One region of the Cupriavidus sp. SS-3 genome, then DNA from elsewhere that is predicted to be linked to it. Evidence: predicted binding sites of a transcription regulator. Region 1 holds the regulator's gene; the other holds the start of a gene.

Region 1 (8,520 bases):
TCGCGCGCCGCGACGGCCTGACCGGCGTGCTGCCCGCGCCCAAGCCGCGCGTGGCGATCCCCGAGCGCAGCACGGTGATGCTGCTGGTGCGGCGCGAGCGTGAAGTGCTGCTGCGCCTGCGTCCGGACAGCGGCATCTGGGGCGGCCTGTGGAGCCTGCCGGAGATGCCGGTCGACACCGTGCCCTTCGACGCGGAAGACGCCGAGGCCCGCGCGCTCGACTACGCGCGCGCTTTCGGCACCCCCGCGCGCGCCGTGCTGGCCGGCGAGCTGACCCATGTGTTCACGCACTTCCGCCTGCTGATCCGCGCCATCCGGGTCGACCTGAATGTGGAGGCGAACGTGCTGCGGCAGGACAGCGCGACGCCGGCCGGGCAGCGCTGGCTGTCGCTCGACGATCTCGATGCGCTGGGCACGCCCGCGCCGGTGCGCCGGCTGCTTGAGGACCAGGCGCGGGTGGGCTTGTTCTGAAGCGGGAGTGGGCGCGGGAGGAGAGACCGCCTACAGCATGTGGTTCTGCCGCATGTAGCGGTGCACGATCTCGATGCGCATGCCCGCGTCGGGCAAGGCCATCAGCATCTGCTTGGCCTTCAGCGGCACCGGCAGCAGCTCGCACAGCCGGTTGGCGACCCAGCTCGGGTCGTCCCACAGGTAGGGCTCGTCGAAGGGCATGCGGTCGGGCTGCTCGGCGTGCAGCCGCGTGACGATGCGGCGCAGCGCGTCCAGGCATTCGCCCAGCAGTTCCAGCTTGCAGTCGATGATGTCGGGCGGGAGCACGTCGGCGCGCGCCACCAGCAGGCCGTCGTCGCGGGTTTCGTGGCTGATGATATGGAAGCGCTCGCGGCCGCGCGTGCGGATCAGCAGCACGCCCAGCTGCTCCATGTTGCAGTCGACGATTTCCGCGAGGCAGCCGACCAGTTCGGGCACGGTGGGCTGGTTGGGCCGGGCCACTTCCTCGCCGCTGGCGATCAGGCAGACGCCGAACGGCGCGCTGTCGCGCAGGCAGTTGCGCACCATGTCGACATAGCGCGCCTCGAACACGCGCAACGGTAGCCGTCCACCGGGAAACAGCACGGTGTGCAGGGGAAACAGCGGCAGGTTTTCGAGCGTCCGTGCCGGGTCTTCGGACCCTGCGGGACGGTAGAGGTCGGTCGAGGACATGCGGTGCAGGCTTGGGGTCGCGCAGCATTGGGCCGCCAGGCCGACGCCGCGCTCAGATGCCCCGTGCAGCCCGGGGTGCCATGCCGCGTGCGTCAGCCCGCCGGTGCGAGCTCTCGGTGTCTGACCAGCACATTACCATGTGCCCGGAAATAGTTGGCGAGCCTTTCGGCAATATAGACCGAGCGATGCTGTCCGCCGGTGCAGCCGATCGCCACGGTCAGGTAGCTGCGGTTGTCGGCGATGAAGCTTGGCAGCCACTTTTCCACGTAGGCGCGGATATCCTCGGCCATCGCCAGCACCATCGGCTGCGCCTGCAGGAAGTCGATTACCGGCGTGTCGCGGCCCGTCAGCGGCCGCAGCGCCAGGTCGTAGTACGGGTTCGGCAGCGAGCGCACGTCGAACACCATATCGGCATCGCTGGGCACGCCGTGCTTGAAGCCGAACGACTCGAACAGCAGCGTCAGGCGCTGGCTGTCGTCGCGGATCAGCTCCTTGATCCAGCTGCGCAGCGTATTGGTGCGCACATTGCTGGTGTCGATGCGGTGCGCGGCCTCGGCAAGCGGGCTCAGCAGCGCGCGCTCCATCTCGATCGCTTCCATCAGCGCCGTGTCGTTGAACGCGCCGCCGCCACCGGCCACGCCGTCGGTGCGTGCCGACAGCGGATGGCGGCGCCGCGTCTCGGAGTAGCGCTGCACCAGGGCGTCGGTGCTGGCGGTCAGGAAAATGACCTCGACCTGGTGCTCGGCGGCCAGCGCGCGCACGGTGTCGGGCAGCTGGTCGAGCGACTCGCGGCTGCGGATGTCGGTAGCCACGCCCAGGTGCGTGTAGCCCTGGCTGTCGAGGTAGCGGGTCAGTTCAGGGATGAACTGCGCCGGCAGGTTGTCCACGCAGTAGTAGCCTGCATCTTCGAGGACGTTCAGTGCGACGGACTTGCCGGAACCGGATATGCCGGTGATGAGGATGATGCGCATAGCAACTGAAGCATAGCATCAGGTGCCGGCTGCGTCATGACAGCAGTTTGACAGCAGAAAAAATGGCGAACCGCCCGGTTCGCCATTTAGGTCGCCATTTCGCCGGTGGTGGCGCTCAGGCTGCCTTCGACAGGCATTCCTTCATGTAGGCCTTGTATTCATCGCCCTTCTTGCCCTTGCCAGACTTGCTGCAGGCAGCCATCTTGTCCTGCTGGGTCTTGGGCGCGCCGGACTTCGACAGGCATTCCTTCATGAACGCCTTGCGTTCGTCGCCCTTCTTGCCGGAGGCCTGCGCATTGCAAGCCTTCATCTTGTCCTGCTGGGTGTTGGCCGCGGGCTTGTCCGGATTGGCCGGGGTGGCAGGCGTGGCCGGCACGGCAGGCGTTGCCGGGGCCGCGGCCGACGGCTTGGCCGGCGTAGCAGGGGTGGCCGGCGTGGCGGTCTGCGCAAAGGCGCTGGCTGCGAACAGCGGGGTCACTAACGCGCACACTGCAATCAGGGTCTTCATGCTTGCTCTCCTCGGGGGTGGACAACCTTATCGCCGCGCGCCGGGGTCGGCGTTGCAGCTTCCGCAACGGGCGTGATGCCCATTACAGCACAAAACGGAGCATGCCTGAGAAACGTTGACGAGCGCTTGCCACGCCGTTGTAAGCAATTGAAAACCGCGGCGGACGGTGGCTTACAGCAGCCGGCCCTGGCCGCGCGAGACCGCATCGGCCTGCATCGCGGCGCGCTGGCGGTCCATGAAGTCGCGCAGCGTGTCGATGCCGCGCAGGCGCAGGATGGTGTTGCGCACGGCGGCCTCGACCAGCACGGCAAGGTTGCGGCCGGCCGCCACCTGGATCTTGACCATGTGGATGGGAAGCCCGAGCACGTCCAGGTACTGCGAATCCAGCGGCAGCCGCTCGAATTCGCCGTCGTTGCGCCGCACCAGCTGCACCACCAGCTTGATCTTCATCTTCCGCCGCACCGCGGTCTCGCCGAAGATGGTCTTGATGTCGAGCAGCCCCAGGCCGCGCACTTCCAGCAGGTTCTGCAGCAGCGGGGGGCAGCGGCCTTCGATGAAATCCGGCCCCAGCCGGACGAAATCGACGGCGTCGTCGGCCACCAGCCCGTGGCCGCGCGAGATCAGTTCCAGGCCCAGTTCGCTCTTGCCGAGGCCCGACTCGCCCATGATCAGCACGCCCATGCCGAGGATGTCGAGGAACACCCCGTGCATGGTCACGCGCGGCGCCGAGATGCGCGACAGGTACAGGCGCAGGTGGTCGATCACCGCGGCGGACGACACCGGCGTGGTGAACAGCGGCGTCGACGAGCGCGTGCAGCGCAGTTCCAGGTCCGGCGGCGGCTCCATGCCGTCGGCGATCACCAGGAACGGCGGCTCCAGCAGGATCAGTTCGCCCATCTGGCGCTTGCGCGTCTCGTCGTCGAGCCGCTGGTAGTACGTGATTTCGGGCTTGCCGAGGACCTGGATCCGGTTCGGGTGGATCAGGTTGAGGTGGCCCACCAGGTCTGCGGCGGAGGTCGCTTCGCGGGCGAATTCCACGTCAAAGGCGCGGTCCGCGCCCTCCAGGCCGGCGACCCACGAGAGTTTGAGGTCGGCTGCGTTGTCGTCGAAGATGGACTGGGAGGTGACGCCGGTGAGTTCCATGCGGTATGGCTGGTAAGGCGGTGTTCGAAGCGCGTGGCGCTTGCCCGGTCTGGTGCCGGCCCGCTCCGGGGGAGTCAGTGGATCAGGGATGCCATGCGATCAGCAGTTCGTGCACGGCATCGGGCGTGGGCAGGGTCGCCAGGCCCTCGCGCATGTCGCGATCCGACAGCAGTTGCGCGATCTCGGACAAAATTTCCAGGTGCTGCTGTGTGGCCTGTTCCGGCACCAGCAGGAAGATCAGCAGCGACACCGGCTTGCCGTCCGGCGATTCGAACGGAATCGGCTCGGCCAGGCGCATGAAGGCGGCAAGGGGCTGCTTCAGGCCCTTGATGCGCCCGTGCGGAATCGCCACGCCGGCGCCCAGTCCGGTCGAACCCAGCGACTCGCGCGCGAACAGGTTGTCGGTGACGATGGCGCGCGCCACGCCATGGTTGTTCTCGAAGAGGAGCCCGGCCTGCTCGAACACACGCTTCTTGCTGGTGACGCTGACGTCGAGGGTGATGTTGCCGGGTGGCAGCAATTTGGCCAAACGATTCATGGGCGATGCGCAGGATTTCAGTTAGCGGGCGGATCGTTCCGCCGGGCAGCGGCTGGCTCCCTGACCGCCGCCGGCGGAGGAGACGTCCGGCCCATTATAGAGCAGCGGCTACCCTTGCATTGTGCGGTGCAGCGCGAGCAGGCGCGGCCACGAGTTCTCTCTCTTTGTATGGCGCAGCATACACCTTGGCGCTGCGCTTGCGAACATTTCGGGCTTCCCTGCGTGGCAAGGTTTGCTCCGCTGCCACAGCCGGCACTGTGCCAGGGCGCAAAAAAGCCGCGCTTCGGCGCGGCTTGCCTGTGGAATCCTGGTTCAGCAGCCCTCTGCGGGGCTGCCGGGCACGGGTTTATTGCTGCATTTGCGCTGCGGCCATCTGGTACTTGACCGCTTCGCGGTCGTGGCCTTGCACGCGATCCTTGTAGCGAATCACCTGACGGTCCAGCTTGTCGACGAGTGCGTCGATCGCCGCATACAGGTCTTCGTGATGCGCCTCGACAAAGATGTCCTTGCCCTTTAGATGCAGATTGATTTCCGCGTACTGACGCCGGTCCTTTTCCTTGTGATTGTCGACAGAGAGCAGCACGCTAACGCCAATGACTTGATCGAAATGCCTGACGATTCGCTCCAGCTTCGTTTCCACGTACTCACGCAGAGGGGGCGTGATGTCCAGGTGGTGTCCACTGATCTTGAAGTTCATAGCGCTTCTCCTTCTGAAAGAGCCTCACCAGGCAGGCGGTGGGCTCGGCTACAAAGACTTGCGGAGATTCACTGCGGGGATCTTCAGGGCTTCGCGATATTTGGCAACGGTGCGGCGTGCGACAACGAAGCCTTGCTCACCCAGCAGTTCGGCGATGCGACTGTCGGAAAGGGGATTCCTCGGGTCTTCGGCTCCTATCAGTTGCTTGATCAAGGCGCGGATGGCCGTTGATGAAGCCGCGCCACCGGTTTCGGTGGACACGTGGCTGCCGAAGAAGTACTTCAGTTCGAAAGTACCCATCGGCGTGGCCATGTATTTATTGGTCGTCACCCGGGAGATGGTTGACTCGTGTAAACCCAGTGTATCGGCAATCTCCCGCAAAACCAAGGGGCGCATGGCGATTTCACCGTGGGTGAAAAAGTTCTTTTGACGCTCGACAATGGCTTGCGAGACACGCAGGATCGTGTCGAACCTTTGCTGGATGTTCTTGATCAGCCAGCGCGCCTCCTGCAGCTTTTGCTGCAGCCCCGCGGTGCCGGTCTCGCCCTTGGCGCCGCGCAGGATCTGGGCGTACATGTCGTTGATGCGCAGCCTCGGCATCACATCCGGATTGAGCTGCGCGACCCAGCCGCTGCCGCTTTTGCGCACGAATACGTCCGGCACGACGAAATCCGCCTCCGGCCGGCTGTACGCGTGGCCGGGGTAGGGGGCCAGCGAGCGGATCAGGTCGTGCGCGGCCTTCAGCGCGACTTCGTCGACCTGCAGCGCCTTCTTCAGCCGCGTGTAGTCGCGTACCGCAAGCAGTTCCAGATGATGGGTGACGATGGTCAGCGCCAGTTCGCGCTGCGGGTGGGTCAGGCGGCGCAATTGCAGCGCCAGGCATTCGGCGGCATTGCGTGCGCCGACGCCGGCCGGATCGAAGCTCTGCAGCAGCGTCAGGATGGCGTGGACTTCGTCGGGGTCGAACTCCAGCTCTTCGGGCAGCTCCGCGCAGATCTCTTCGAGCGAGGCGCTCAGGTAGCCGTCGTCGTCGAGCGATTCGATCAGGAAGATGGCGAGCCCCTTGTCGCGCGCCGAGATCTTCAGCGGTGTGAGTTGCTCCATCAGGTATTCGCGCAGCGTGGGCTCGGCATCGCGCAGCTGCATCGGCGTCTTTTCGTCCTCGTCGCCTTGCGGCCGGCGGGCGAAGTCGTCCAGGCTCCAGTCGCTGTTGCCGTAGTCGTCGCCGCTGCTGTTGTCGCCGTAGCTGTCATCGGCGGCGCCTTCGGCGCGGGCGTCGCCATTGCCCTGGGGCTCGGCGGGGGCGGGCGCGGGCGCGCTCTGTACGTTGACCGAGCCATCGGCCGCCACGCGCAGCGGGCTTTCGATCCAGTCGTTCTCCCGCTCGAGCAGCGGGTTTTCCGTCAGCGCCTGTTCGACTTCCTGCTGCAGTTCCAGCGTGGAAAGCTGCAGCAGCCGGATCGACTGTTGCAGCTGCGGGGTCAGTGCCAGGTGCTGGGAGAGGCGGAGCTGTAGCGACGGTTTCATGCGACCTATTTTATGCGCATCTTTCCGATGTTGGAACGGAAATTGCTATCGCTTATGCGCCGTGATCGCCGCTGACTCTCCCGCCGCGCAGCCATGGCTGCCCGTGCCGGGCAGCCGTCTTGTCACATGCGGAAGTTCTCGCCCAGGTAGACGCGCCGCACGGCGTCGTTGGCGATGATGTCTTCGGGCTGGCCCGCGGCCAGCACCGTGCCTTCGCTGATGATGTAGGCGTGGTCGCAGATGCCGAGCGTCTCGCGCACGTTGTGGTCGGTGATCAGCACGCCGATATTGCGCGCCTTGAGGAAGCTGACGATGCGCTGGATCTCGCCCACGGCGATCGGGTCCACGCCGGCGAAGGGTTCGTCGAGCAGGATGAAGCGCGGCGACGACGCCAGCGCGCGCGCGATTTCCACGCGGCGGCGCTCGCCGCCGGACAGCGACAGCGCCGGGTTGTTGCGCAGGTGCGCGATCTGCAGGTCGTCGAGCAGGGCATCGAGGCGGCGCTCGATCTCGGCCTTGGCCAGCGGCTTGCCCTTGTCCAGCTGCAGCTCCAGCACCGCGCGGATGTTCTCCTCGACGTTGAGCTTGCGGAACACCGAGGCTTCCTGCGGCAGGTACGACAGCCCCATGCGCGCGCGCTCGTGGATCGGCAGGCCGCTGATGTGGTCGCCGTCGAGCACGATATCGCCTTCGTCCAGTGCCACCAGGCCGACGATCATGTAGAACGACGTGGTCTTGCCCGCGCCGTTGGGGCCGAGCAGCCCGACCACCTCGCCGCTCTTCACATCGAGCGAGACGTCCTTGACCACCGTGCGCGAGCCATAGCGCTTCTTCAGGTGGCGCACGACCAGCGTGCTGCCGCCGGGCAGGACGGAGTTGGCTTCGACGACAGGCTTGTCGGCAATGGTGGCGGTATCGGTCATGGGTACGGTCAGGGTTTGTTGGCGGGCGCGGGCGCCGACTTCAGGTCCAGCGGCGAGCCGCCTGCGGTGCCGGACTTCTGGTCCTGGCGCGGCGACAGCACCGCGCGCACGCGGCCAGACGGGTTGGCCGCCGCGGCATCGCCGCTGCCGCCGCCCGCCGCGGTATAGAGTTCCTTGCGGCTGTCGTAGGTCAGCACCGCGCCGCGGATCTCGTCGAGCAGCTTGGCGCCCTGCAGCCGCGCCATGCGGGCATTGCCGATCAGCTTTGAGAATTCCTGCTTGCCGTCGTACTCGATGCGGTCGCCCCAGCCGTCGATGTATTCGTCGACACCCTCGCGCTTCTGGCGGATATAGGCCTGCCTGCCCGGCTTCGAGGTGGCCACGGCGAACTGGTAGCCCTCGGGGTCGGTGCGCAGCTCGGCGGCGTCGGACTTCAGGATCATGGTGCCCTTGGTCAGCACCACGTTGCCGGTCAGCGTATAGATCTGCTTGACGTCGTCATAGCTGGCGTTGTCCGCCTCCAGCACCATCGGCTTGTCGCGGTCCGCGCGCTCGGCTAGGGCAGGCTGGGCCAGCAGGCCGAAGGCCAGGGCCAGCGCGAGCAGGGCCGGGGCGGTGCGTCGACGGGACGATGTCGTCAGGGAAGCGGTCATGTTGGCAGGGTTGCTTGAGGGCGTCTGGATGCGTGGTGGTGCGGTTTGCGCGGACTTTGGCGCGTGCGCTGCAGGGCGGTGCCGGCCGGCACCGCATGCACGGCTGCGCCGGACCGGGACTCAGGATCCTGGCGCACGGCCCGGGGACGGCCCGGTGATGATGGTGCCGCGTACATTGCCGAGCAATTGTACTTCGCGGGTGACGTTATTGAAGATCAGTCCGTTGGCGGTCATGACCGAGGGCCCGCGCGTCAGCTTGACCGGCTTGTCGGTCTTGACGATGTCGTCATTGACCAGCAGCTGGAAATAACTCGACGCCGCGGTCAGCTGCGGATCCTTGGACGGGTCCTTGCCCTGCTGGCGCAGCACGTGGCCATTGCCGTACAGGTCGATCACCGTG
Region 2 (8,520 bases), on a different contig from region 1:
GCCGGCGGCCGACTTCGTGCTGCACAACAGCCTGTTCCTGATCGCCCACTTCCACAACGTGATCATCGGCGGCGTGCTGTTCGGCTACCTGGCCGGCATCACCTACTGGTGGCCGAAGGCGTTCGGCTTCAAGCTGAACGAGCGCCTGGGCAAGGCTTCGTTCTGGTGCTGGCTGGTGGGCTTCTACTTCGCCTTCATGCCGCTGTACGTGCTGGGCCTGATGGGCATGACCCGCCGCCTGAACCATACCGACAACCCGGCCTGGACGCCGTGGCTGTACCTGGCCGTGGTGGGCGTGGTGTTCGTCGCGCTGGGCATCTTCTTCCAGGTGCTGCAGATCGTGGTGTCGATCCGCGACCGCAAGAAGCTGGCCGACGTGACCGGCGACCCGTGGGGCGGCCGCACGCTCGAGTGGGCCACCTCGTCGCCGCCGCCGTTCTACAACTTCGCGCACACCCCGGTGGTGCGTGACCTGGACGCGTTCGCCGACATGAAGGCGCGTGGCGAGACCCTGCCGACCGAAGGCTACGAGAAGATCCACATGCCCAAGAACACGGGCGCGGGCTTCATCATCGGTGCCTTCAGCCTGGTGTTCGGCTTTGCCCTGACCTGGCATATCTGGTGGATGGCCATCGTTGGCCTGGTGGGCATGGTGTGGGCGTTCATCCACCGCAGCAACGACGACCATATCGACTACTACGTGCCGGCCACCGAGGTCGAGCAGATCGAAACGCGCCATCTGCAGCGCATTGCTTCGCAAGCCTGAGAACCATGTCGACTCAAGTCCTAGACCGCATCCCCGCGCAGGCCGGCGCACCGGCCAAAGCCGACGCGCATGGCCATGACCATGCGCACCACGATACCAGTGCCAATACGGTGTATGGCTTCTGGATCTACCTGATGAGCGACTGCATCATCTTCGCCGGACTGTTCGCGGCCTTCGCCGTGCTGCGCGGCGAACTGGCAGGCGGCCCGTCGGCGAAGGAGCTGTTCGAGCTCAACTACGTGCTGGTGGAGACCTTCATCCTGCTGTTCTCCTCGATCACGTACGGCATGGCGATGATCTCGCTGCAGAACCGCAGCCTCAAGCACGTGCAGACCTGGCTTGGCATCACCTTCCTGCTGGGGCTGGCGTTCATGGCGATGGAAATCAACGAATTCCACCACCTGATCGCCGAAGGCGCGGGCCCCGGCCGCAGCGCGTTCCTGTCGTCGTTCTTCACGCTGGTCGGCACCCACGGTCTGCACGTCGCCAGCGGCATGCTGTGGATGATCGTGCTGATGTGGCAGCTGGGCAAGAAGGGCATCACCCCGACGCTGAGCAAGCGCCTGATGTGCCTGTCGCTGTTCTGGCACTTCCTGGACGTGGTCTGGATCGGCGTGTTTACCGTGGTCTACCTGATGGGACATCTGTGATGGCACAACACAACGCACCGGCGGCGCACGGCGCCCACGACTCACACGCGCATGACAGCCACGCTGGCGGCCACGCCAGCTTCAAGGGCTACGCAATCGGCTTCATCCTCGCCGTGATCCTGACGGTGATCCCGTTCAAGATCGTGATGGACGGCACCATGGACAAGGGCACCATCCTGTGGACCATCCTGGGCATGGCCGTGGTCCAGATGATCGTGCACCTGAAGTATTTCCTGCACCTGGACTCGTCGTCCGAGCAGCGCAGCAACGTGATCGCGCTGCTGTTCACGGCGCTGATCCTGGTGATCGTGGTGGCGGGTTCGCTGTGGATCATGCACAACCTGAACGCCAACATGATGGTGATGTAAGGACCGGCGTCCTGGCATCGAAAAAAAGGGGCCCCGCGGGGCCCCTTTTTCTTTGGTCGCGGCTTCGTCAGGGCTTGAACGTGTCCCCCAGCACCACGCCCTCGCGCCGCGGGTCGGCGCCGCCGACCAGCACCGCCGAGCCGCCGATGGTGGTGCGGATGATGGCGCTCAGCCCGCTGGACTGCGCCGCCGTATTGACGGTGTGGCCCAGGTTGCGCAGGCCCCTGACCAGCGGGTCGTTGTCGCCCGGCAGGCCGCCGGCCGGCGTGCTGGTGTCGACGTTGGGATGCTCGCCGCCGACGATCATGGGCGAGCCCGCGCTCGCGTTATTGCCGCCGAAGTCGATCATCGACACCGCCTGCTGCGCATCCAGCCCCCAGTCCAGCGAAGCCACCAGGGTCTTGGCCACGAACTGAATGATGGTGGCGCCGCCCGGCGAGCCGGTGGTCATGTAGAAGTCGCCGCGCGAGCCGTCGCTGTTGCGCTGGAACACCACCGTGGGCGCCATCGAGCTGCGCGGGCGCTTGCCGGGCTGCAGCCGGTTGGCCACCCGCACGCCCCCCGGCGCCGGATCGGCATTGAAGTCGGTCAGCTCGTTGTTGAGCAGGAAGCCGTTGGTCATGTGGTACGAGCCCAGGCCGGCCTCGATGGTGGTGGTCATCGCCACCACGTTGCCGTACTTGTCATGCAGCGACAGGTGCGTGGTGCCGCGCTCCTCCACCATCGACGGCGCCAGCGGCACGTCGCCGAGGTTGCCCGCCGCCACCGGCGTGACCATCGAGCCGGTGGTGCTGATCAGGCTGGCGCGCTGGCTCAGGTAGGGCTTGTTCAGCATGGTGTCCGGGGTGCCGCCGGGCAACGGGATGAAGTCGGTGTCGGCCACGTACTTGTTGCGGTCGGCATAGGCCAGGTGGCCGGCTTCGCCCATCAGGTGGGCGCCCAGCACGCTGGGCCGGCCGCCGTTCTGGTCGACCAGCGTGGGCTTGTGCGCCGCCATGTCGAAGTTCTCGACGATGCCCAGGATCTGCGCCACCGCGATCCCGCCCGACGACGGCGGCGGCATGCCGCATACCTCGTACTGGCGGTAGGTGGTGCACACCGGCGTGCGCTTCTTGGCCTGGTAGTTGGCCAGGTCGTCCAGCGTGGTAACGCCCGGCGTGGTGTTGCCGTCGTAGGTGGTCTGGATCTTGGCGACGATGGCCTGCGCGATCGGCCCGTTCTTGTAGAAGGCGTCGGCGCCGTCCGCGGCGACGGCGCTGAAGACCGCCGCCAGCGCGGGGTTGCGCAGCACGGTGTTGACCGCGCGCGGGGTGCCGTCGGGATTCAGGAAGTAGGCAGCCATCTCCGGATCGCGCTTGATATTGGCGACGGTGGCGCTGTCGGAGATCGCGGCGGCCATGCGCGGCGGGATCGCGAAACCGTCGGTGGCCAGCTTGATCGCCGGCGCGAACAGTTCCTTCCAGGCAGTCTTGCCGTAGTCGCGGTGGGCCAGCTCGAGCACGCGCAGCGTGCCCGGGGTGCCGATCGAGCGGCCGCTGCGCTGGGCATTGGGCAGGGGCGTGGTCGGGTCGGCCGCGGACTTCCAGCGCAGGTAGTTCTCGTCGGCGGCGGCCGGCGCGGTCTCGCGGCCGTCGTAGGCGGTGAGCTGCCGGGTCGTCGCGTCGTAATGCAGGATGAAGGCACCGCCGCCGATGCCGGACGATTGCGGCTCGACCAGGTTCAGCACCATCTGCGCCGCCACCGCGGCGTCGATCGCGGTGCCGCCGGCCTTCAGCACGTCGCACGCCGCCTTGGTCGAGACCGGGTTGTTGGTCACCGCCATATAGGTCTTGCTGTAGACCGTGACCTTGGGCGCATAGCCGGTCGCCTGCTCCGGCGCGTTGGGGTCGCCCGGCAGCACTACCGCCTGGCCGCCGGTACTGCCATCGAGTTCGCAGCCGGCAGTGGGCGTGACCGGCGGTGGCGGGGGCGGAGGCGGGGGATCGTCGCCGCCGCCGCAGGCGCCCAGGGTCAGCGCCAGCGCCGCCAGGGCCAGCTTGCCGCGACGCGGGCGCCAGTACGGGGTGGCGCGCGGCTGCGGCTGCGGCTCGGCGGGGGATGCGTGGGGGTCGGCAGCGTACGGCATGGTTTCTCCTTCCTTTTATGTGGGTCCGGGAAATGCCACGGCCGGGTCGTCAGGCGGGACCGCGGCCATCTTTCACCGTAGTGCCGCGGCGCGCCGGCCTTAATCATTGAATGTACGGATTTACATGCATTCGAATCCGGGTTTAAGCGCCCGCTTAATCGACGCCGGCGAGTGCGCTGGCACGCCGGCCCTTGCCAATGGCGCCACGGTGGCGCAAGCCGGTTCCGGCAATGTGCGCCATGCACCGGGATCGGCCGCGCCGGCCGGCACGCACTGTCGCAGTGCGCTGATTCGCTGCACGGTGATGGTGCGGACGCGCCAGGCGGGCGGTGCCTGGGCCCCCGCACCGCCTGTGGCCGCGCCGCGCGGGCGATATCGCCGTGGCACGCTAGTTGCAGATGCATCACCCCGGGGAGCGTAGTCCCTGACCAACACCACAAACGGGAGCTGCAAATGCAACGACGTGACATGCTGAAGCTGTCGGCGATAGCCGCCGCGGCGATGATCGGTACCAGCCCGCTGGCGCTGGCGCAGTCCAAGGAGCCGATCAAGGTCGGCATCCTGCATTCGCTGTCCGGCACCATGGCGATCTCCGAAACGTCGCTGAAGGACGTGGCGCTGATGACCATCGACGAGATCAACAAGAGCGGCGGCGTGCTCGGGCGCAAGCTGGAACCGGTGGTGGTGGACCCGGCCTCCAACTGGCCGCTGTTCGCCGAGAAGGCGCGCCAGCTGGTCAGCAAGGACAAGGTCGCGGTGACCTTCGGCTGCTGGACCTCGGTGTCGCGCAAGTCGGTGCTGCCGGTCTACGAAGAGCTCAACTCCCTGCTGTTCTACCCGGTGCAGTATGAAGGCGAAGAGATGTCGAAGAACGTCTTCTACACCGGCGCGGCGCCCAACCAGCAGGCCATTCCCGCGGTGGAATACCTGATGAGCAAGGAGGGCGGCGGCGCCAAACGGTTCTTCCTGCTCGGCACCGACTATGTCTACCCGCGCACCACCAACAAGATCCTGCGCGCCTTCCTGAAGAGCAAGGGCGTGGCCGACAAGGACATCGAAGAGGTCTACACCCCGTTCGGCCACAGCGACTACCAGACCATCGTCGCCAATATCAAGAAGTTCTCGCAGGGCGGCAAGACCGCGGTGATCTCCACCATCAACGGCGATTCCAACGTGCCGTTCTACAAGGAGCTGGGCAACGCCGGGCTCAAGGCCAAGGACGTGCCGGTGGTGGCGTTCTCGGTCGGCGAAGAGGAACTGCGCGGCATCGACACCAAGCCGCTGGTGGGCCACCTGGCCGCGTGGAACTACTTCATGTCGGTCAAGAACCCCGAGAACGACGCCTTCCGCAAGCAGTGGGCCGCCTGGGTCAAGGCCAACAACCTGCCCGGCGGCGACAAGCGCGTGACCAACGACCCGATGGAAGCCACCTACGTGGGCATCCACATGTGGGCGCAGGCGGTGAAGAAGGCCGGCAGCACCGACACCAACAAGGTGCGCGCCGCGATGTACGGCCAGACCTTCAAGGCGCCGGACGGCTTCACCCTGACCATGGGCGAGAACCACCACCTGTACAAGCCGGTGATGATCGGCGAGGTCAAGGGCGACGGCCAGTTCGCGGTGGTGTGGAAGACGCCGAAGGCGGTGCGCGCGCAGCCGTGGAGCCCGTTCATCGCGGGCAATGAAGGCAAGCCGGACAAGGTGATGTAAGGAGCGGTCGCCTACCGCTGGTTTGCTCCCCTCTCCCGCTTGCGGGAGAGGGGAGCGCACCCCCAGCCTGGTTATCCACCATCGTCACTTGCCAGCCCTCATGTGCCATTCGATATCCTTTCCCGCCAAGCCGTGGCTGCGCGCCCTGCTGGCAGCGCTGCTGCTGGCCTCGGCACCGTGGGCCGCCGCGCTGACGCAGGCCGACCTGAAGCCGCTGGCCGAAGACGACTTCGACGCCAAGACCGCCGCGCTGTCCGCGCTGGCCAACGCATCGCCCGATGAGGCCGGACCGATTTTGAAGGCCTTGCAGGACGACGCCCTGCAATACGCGCCGTCGGCCGGCATGGTGCGCCAGGATGGCGACAAGCTGGTCGATGCGATCACCGGCAAGCCGGTCACGGTCAAGGCCGACGAGCTCGAGTCGCTGACGCTGAACAACAGCCTGCGCGCACTGGTCGACAGCGCCGCCAGCAGCCTGCTGCTGCAGTCGCCGGACATTGCCGTGCGCGCCCAGGCGGTGGCCACCCTGCGTGACCAGCCGGAAAGCGCGTCGCTGGCGGCGGTCGAAGCCGCGCGCAAGACCGAGGCCGATGCCGGCCTGCGCGCCAGCCTGGACGTGATCTGGGCCAACCTGGTGATGGCCGCCACGCCCGGGCCCGCCGCGCGCGACGCGCGCCTCGAAGCCATCCGCATCCTGGGCCGCGACAGCAACCCGCAGAGCCGCCAGAAGCTGGCGCCGCTGGTGGAACGCGACAGCGCCGGCCGCTACCGCGAGCCCGACGGCGGCGTGCGGCTGGCCGCGCAGCAGGCGCTGGACACGCTGCAGGGCGACCAGCGCCGCGCCGAAGTGATCGGCAACCTGTTCGCCGGCCTGAGCCTGGGCAGCGTGCTGCTGCTGGCCGCGCTTGGCCTGGCCATCACCTATGGCCTGATCGGCGTGATCAACATGGCGCACGGCGAATTCCTGATGATCGGCGCCTATGCCACCTATGTGGTGCAGTCGCTGTTCCGCGCCTACGCGCCGGGCGCGCTGGACTGGTATCTGCCCGCGGCGCTGCCGGCTTCGTTCCTGGCAGCCGCGGTGGTGGGCTTCGTGCTGGAACGGCTGGTGCTGCGCCACCTGTACGGGCGCCCGCTGGAAACGCTGCTGGCCACCTTCGGCGTGAGCCTGCTGCTGATGCAGGCGGTGCGCACGCTGTTCGGCGCGCAGAACGTCGAAGTGTCCAATCCCGCCTGGATGAGCGGCGGCTTCGAATGGCTGCCGGGGCTGGTGATCCCGTACAACCGCGTGGTCATCATCCTGTTCGCGCTGGCGGTGGTGGCGGTGGCGTGGGCGGTGCTCAACCGCACGCGGCTGGGGCTGTTCGTGCGCGCCACCACGCAGAACCGGACCATGGCCGCGTGCGTCGGCGTGCGCACCTGGAAGGTCGACAGCTACGCCTTTGCCTTCGGCGCCGGCATTGCCGGGCTGGGCGGCTGCGCGCTGTCGCAGATCGGCAATGTCGGTCCAGACCTGGGCCAGGCCTACATCATCGATTCGTTCATGGTGGTGGTGCTGGGCGGCGTGGGGCAGCTGGCCGGCACCATCGTCGGCGCCTTCGGGCTGGGCATCCTCAACAAGTTCATCGAACCCTTCTATGGCGCGGTACTGGCCAAGATCCTGGTCCTGGTGCTGATCGTGCTGTTTATCCAGAAGCGGCCGCAGGGACTGTTCGCGCTCAAGGGGCGCAGCGCGGAGGCATGATGCAGCGATACCAACCTGATTCTTCCGCCGCACCGTTCCGGCTGGCCGTGCCGGAACGCCAGTCGCTGTTCTCGCCGCGCGGCTGGATGGCGCTGGCGGCGCTGACCGTGATCGTCGGCATCGGCGTGCCGGTGTGCGCGCTGCTCGTGCCGGAGGGCCACCCGCTGCACCTGTCGGCGTATGCGCTGACGCTGGTCGGCAAGATCATGTGCTTTGCGCTGGCGGCGATCGCGCTCGACCTGGTGTGGGGCTACTGCGGCATCCTCAGTCTCGGCCATGGCCTGTTCTTCGCGCTGGGCGGCTATGCCATGGGCATGTACCTGATGCGTTCGATCGGGCGCGAAGGCGTGTACCAGAGCGACCTGCCGGACTTCATGGTGTTCCTCGACTGGAAGGAACTGCCGTGGTTCTGGCACGGCACCGACCACCTAGGCTATGCGCTGCTGCTGGTGGTGCTGGTGCCGGGCGTGCTGGCGTGGCTGTTCGGCTTCTTTGCCTTCCGCTCGCGCATCAAGGGCGTGTACCTGTCCATCATCACGCAGGCGATGACATATGCGGCGATGCTGCTGTTCTTCCGCAACGAGACCGGCTTTGGCGGCAACAACGGCTTCACCGACTTCAAGCGCATCGCCGGCTTTGCCATCGCCGCGCCGCAGACGCGCACCGCGTTGTTCGTGCTGACCTTCCTGGCGTTGCTGGCCGGCTTCATCGCCTGCCGCTACATCGTCACGTCCAAGCTCGGCCGCGTGGTCACGGCGGTGCGCGATGCCGAGATGCGCGTGATGTTCTCCGGCTACAACCCGCTCGGCTACAAGCTGTTCGTGTGGACCTTCTCGGCGGTGCTGTGCGGCATCGCCGGCGCGCTGTACGTGCCGCAGGTCGGCATCATCAACCCGGGCGAGATGTCGCCCGGCAACTCGATCGAAATGGCGGTGTGGGTTGCCGTGGGCGGGCGCGGCACGCTGGTCGGGCCGGTGATCGGCGCGTTCCTGGTCAATGGCGCCAAGACGCTGTTCACCGCGCACTTCGCCGAATACTGGCTGTTCCTGCTGGGCGCGATGTTCGTGCTGGTGACGCTGTACCTGCCTGATGGCGTGACCGGCTTGTGGAAGCGCCTGCGCGAGCGCCGTACGCCGGCAGTGGCGCCGACCGCGCCG

What was found. The regulator sigma-54, encoded in region 1, starts transcription at its own class of promoters, with help from an activator protein. The targets are predictions, from matches to a motif close to TGGCANGNAANCTGCTTT.
Region 2: urtA (urea ABC transporter substrate-binding protein) is a predicted target of sigma-54. The motif match lies at 4,291-4,308, and genes of this name have one in related genera.

What each region holds. Positions count from the first base shown of each region.
Region 1 covers NZ_JAYLVT010000005.1:201,798-210,317, reverse strand. The annotation lists gene mutY (A/G-specific adenine glycosylase) at 1-470, shown strand, start outside; gene U9J39_RS10565 (LON peptidase substrate-binding domain-containing protein) at 501-1,160, opposite strand; gene rapZ (RNase adapter RapZ) at 1,253-2,131, opposite strand; gene U9J39_RS10555 (PsiF family protein) at 2,247-2,639, opposite strand; gene hprK (HPr(Ser) kinase/phosphatase) at 2,811-3,782, opposite strand; gene U9J39_RS10545 (PTS sugar transporter subunit IIA) at 3,865-4,320, opposite strand; gene hpf (ribosome hibernation-promoting factor, HPF/YfiA family) at 4,667-5,017, opposite strand; gene U9J39_RS10535 (RNA polymerase factor sigma-54) at 5,066-6,544, opposite strand; gene lptB (LPS export ABC transporter ATP-binding protein) at 6,667-7,467, opposite strand; gene lptA (lipopolysaccharide transport periplasmic protein LptA) at 7,476-8,120, opposite strand; gene lptC (LPS export ABC transporter periplasmic protein LptC) at 8,241-8,520, opposite strand, start outside.
Region 2 covers NZ_JAYLVT010000003.1:100,618-109,137, forward strand. The annotation lists gene cyoB (cytochrome o ubiquinol oxidase subunit I) at 1-766, shown strand, start outside; gene cyoC (cytochrome o ubiquinol oxidase subunit III) at 772-1,416, shown strand; gene cyoD (cytochrome o ubiquinol oxidase subunit IV) at 1,416-1,784, shown strand; gene U9J39_RS06390 (gamma-glutamyltransferase family protein) at 1,852-3,909, opposite strand; gene urtA (urea ABC transporter substrate-binding protein) at 4,363-5,619, shown strand; gene urtB (urea ABC transporter permease subunit UrtB) at 5,720-7,363, shown strand; gene urtC (urea ABC transporter permease subunit UrtC) at 7,363-8,520, shown strand, end outside.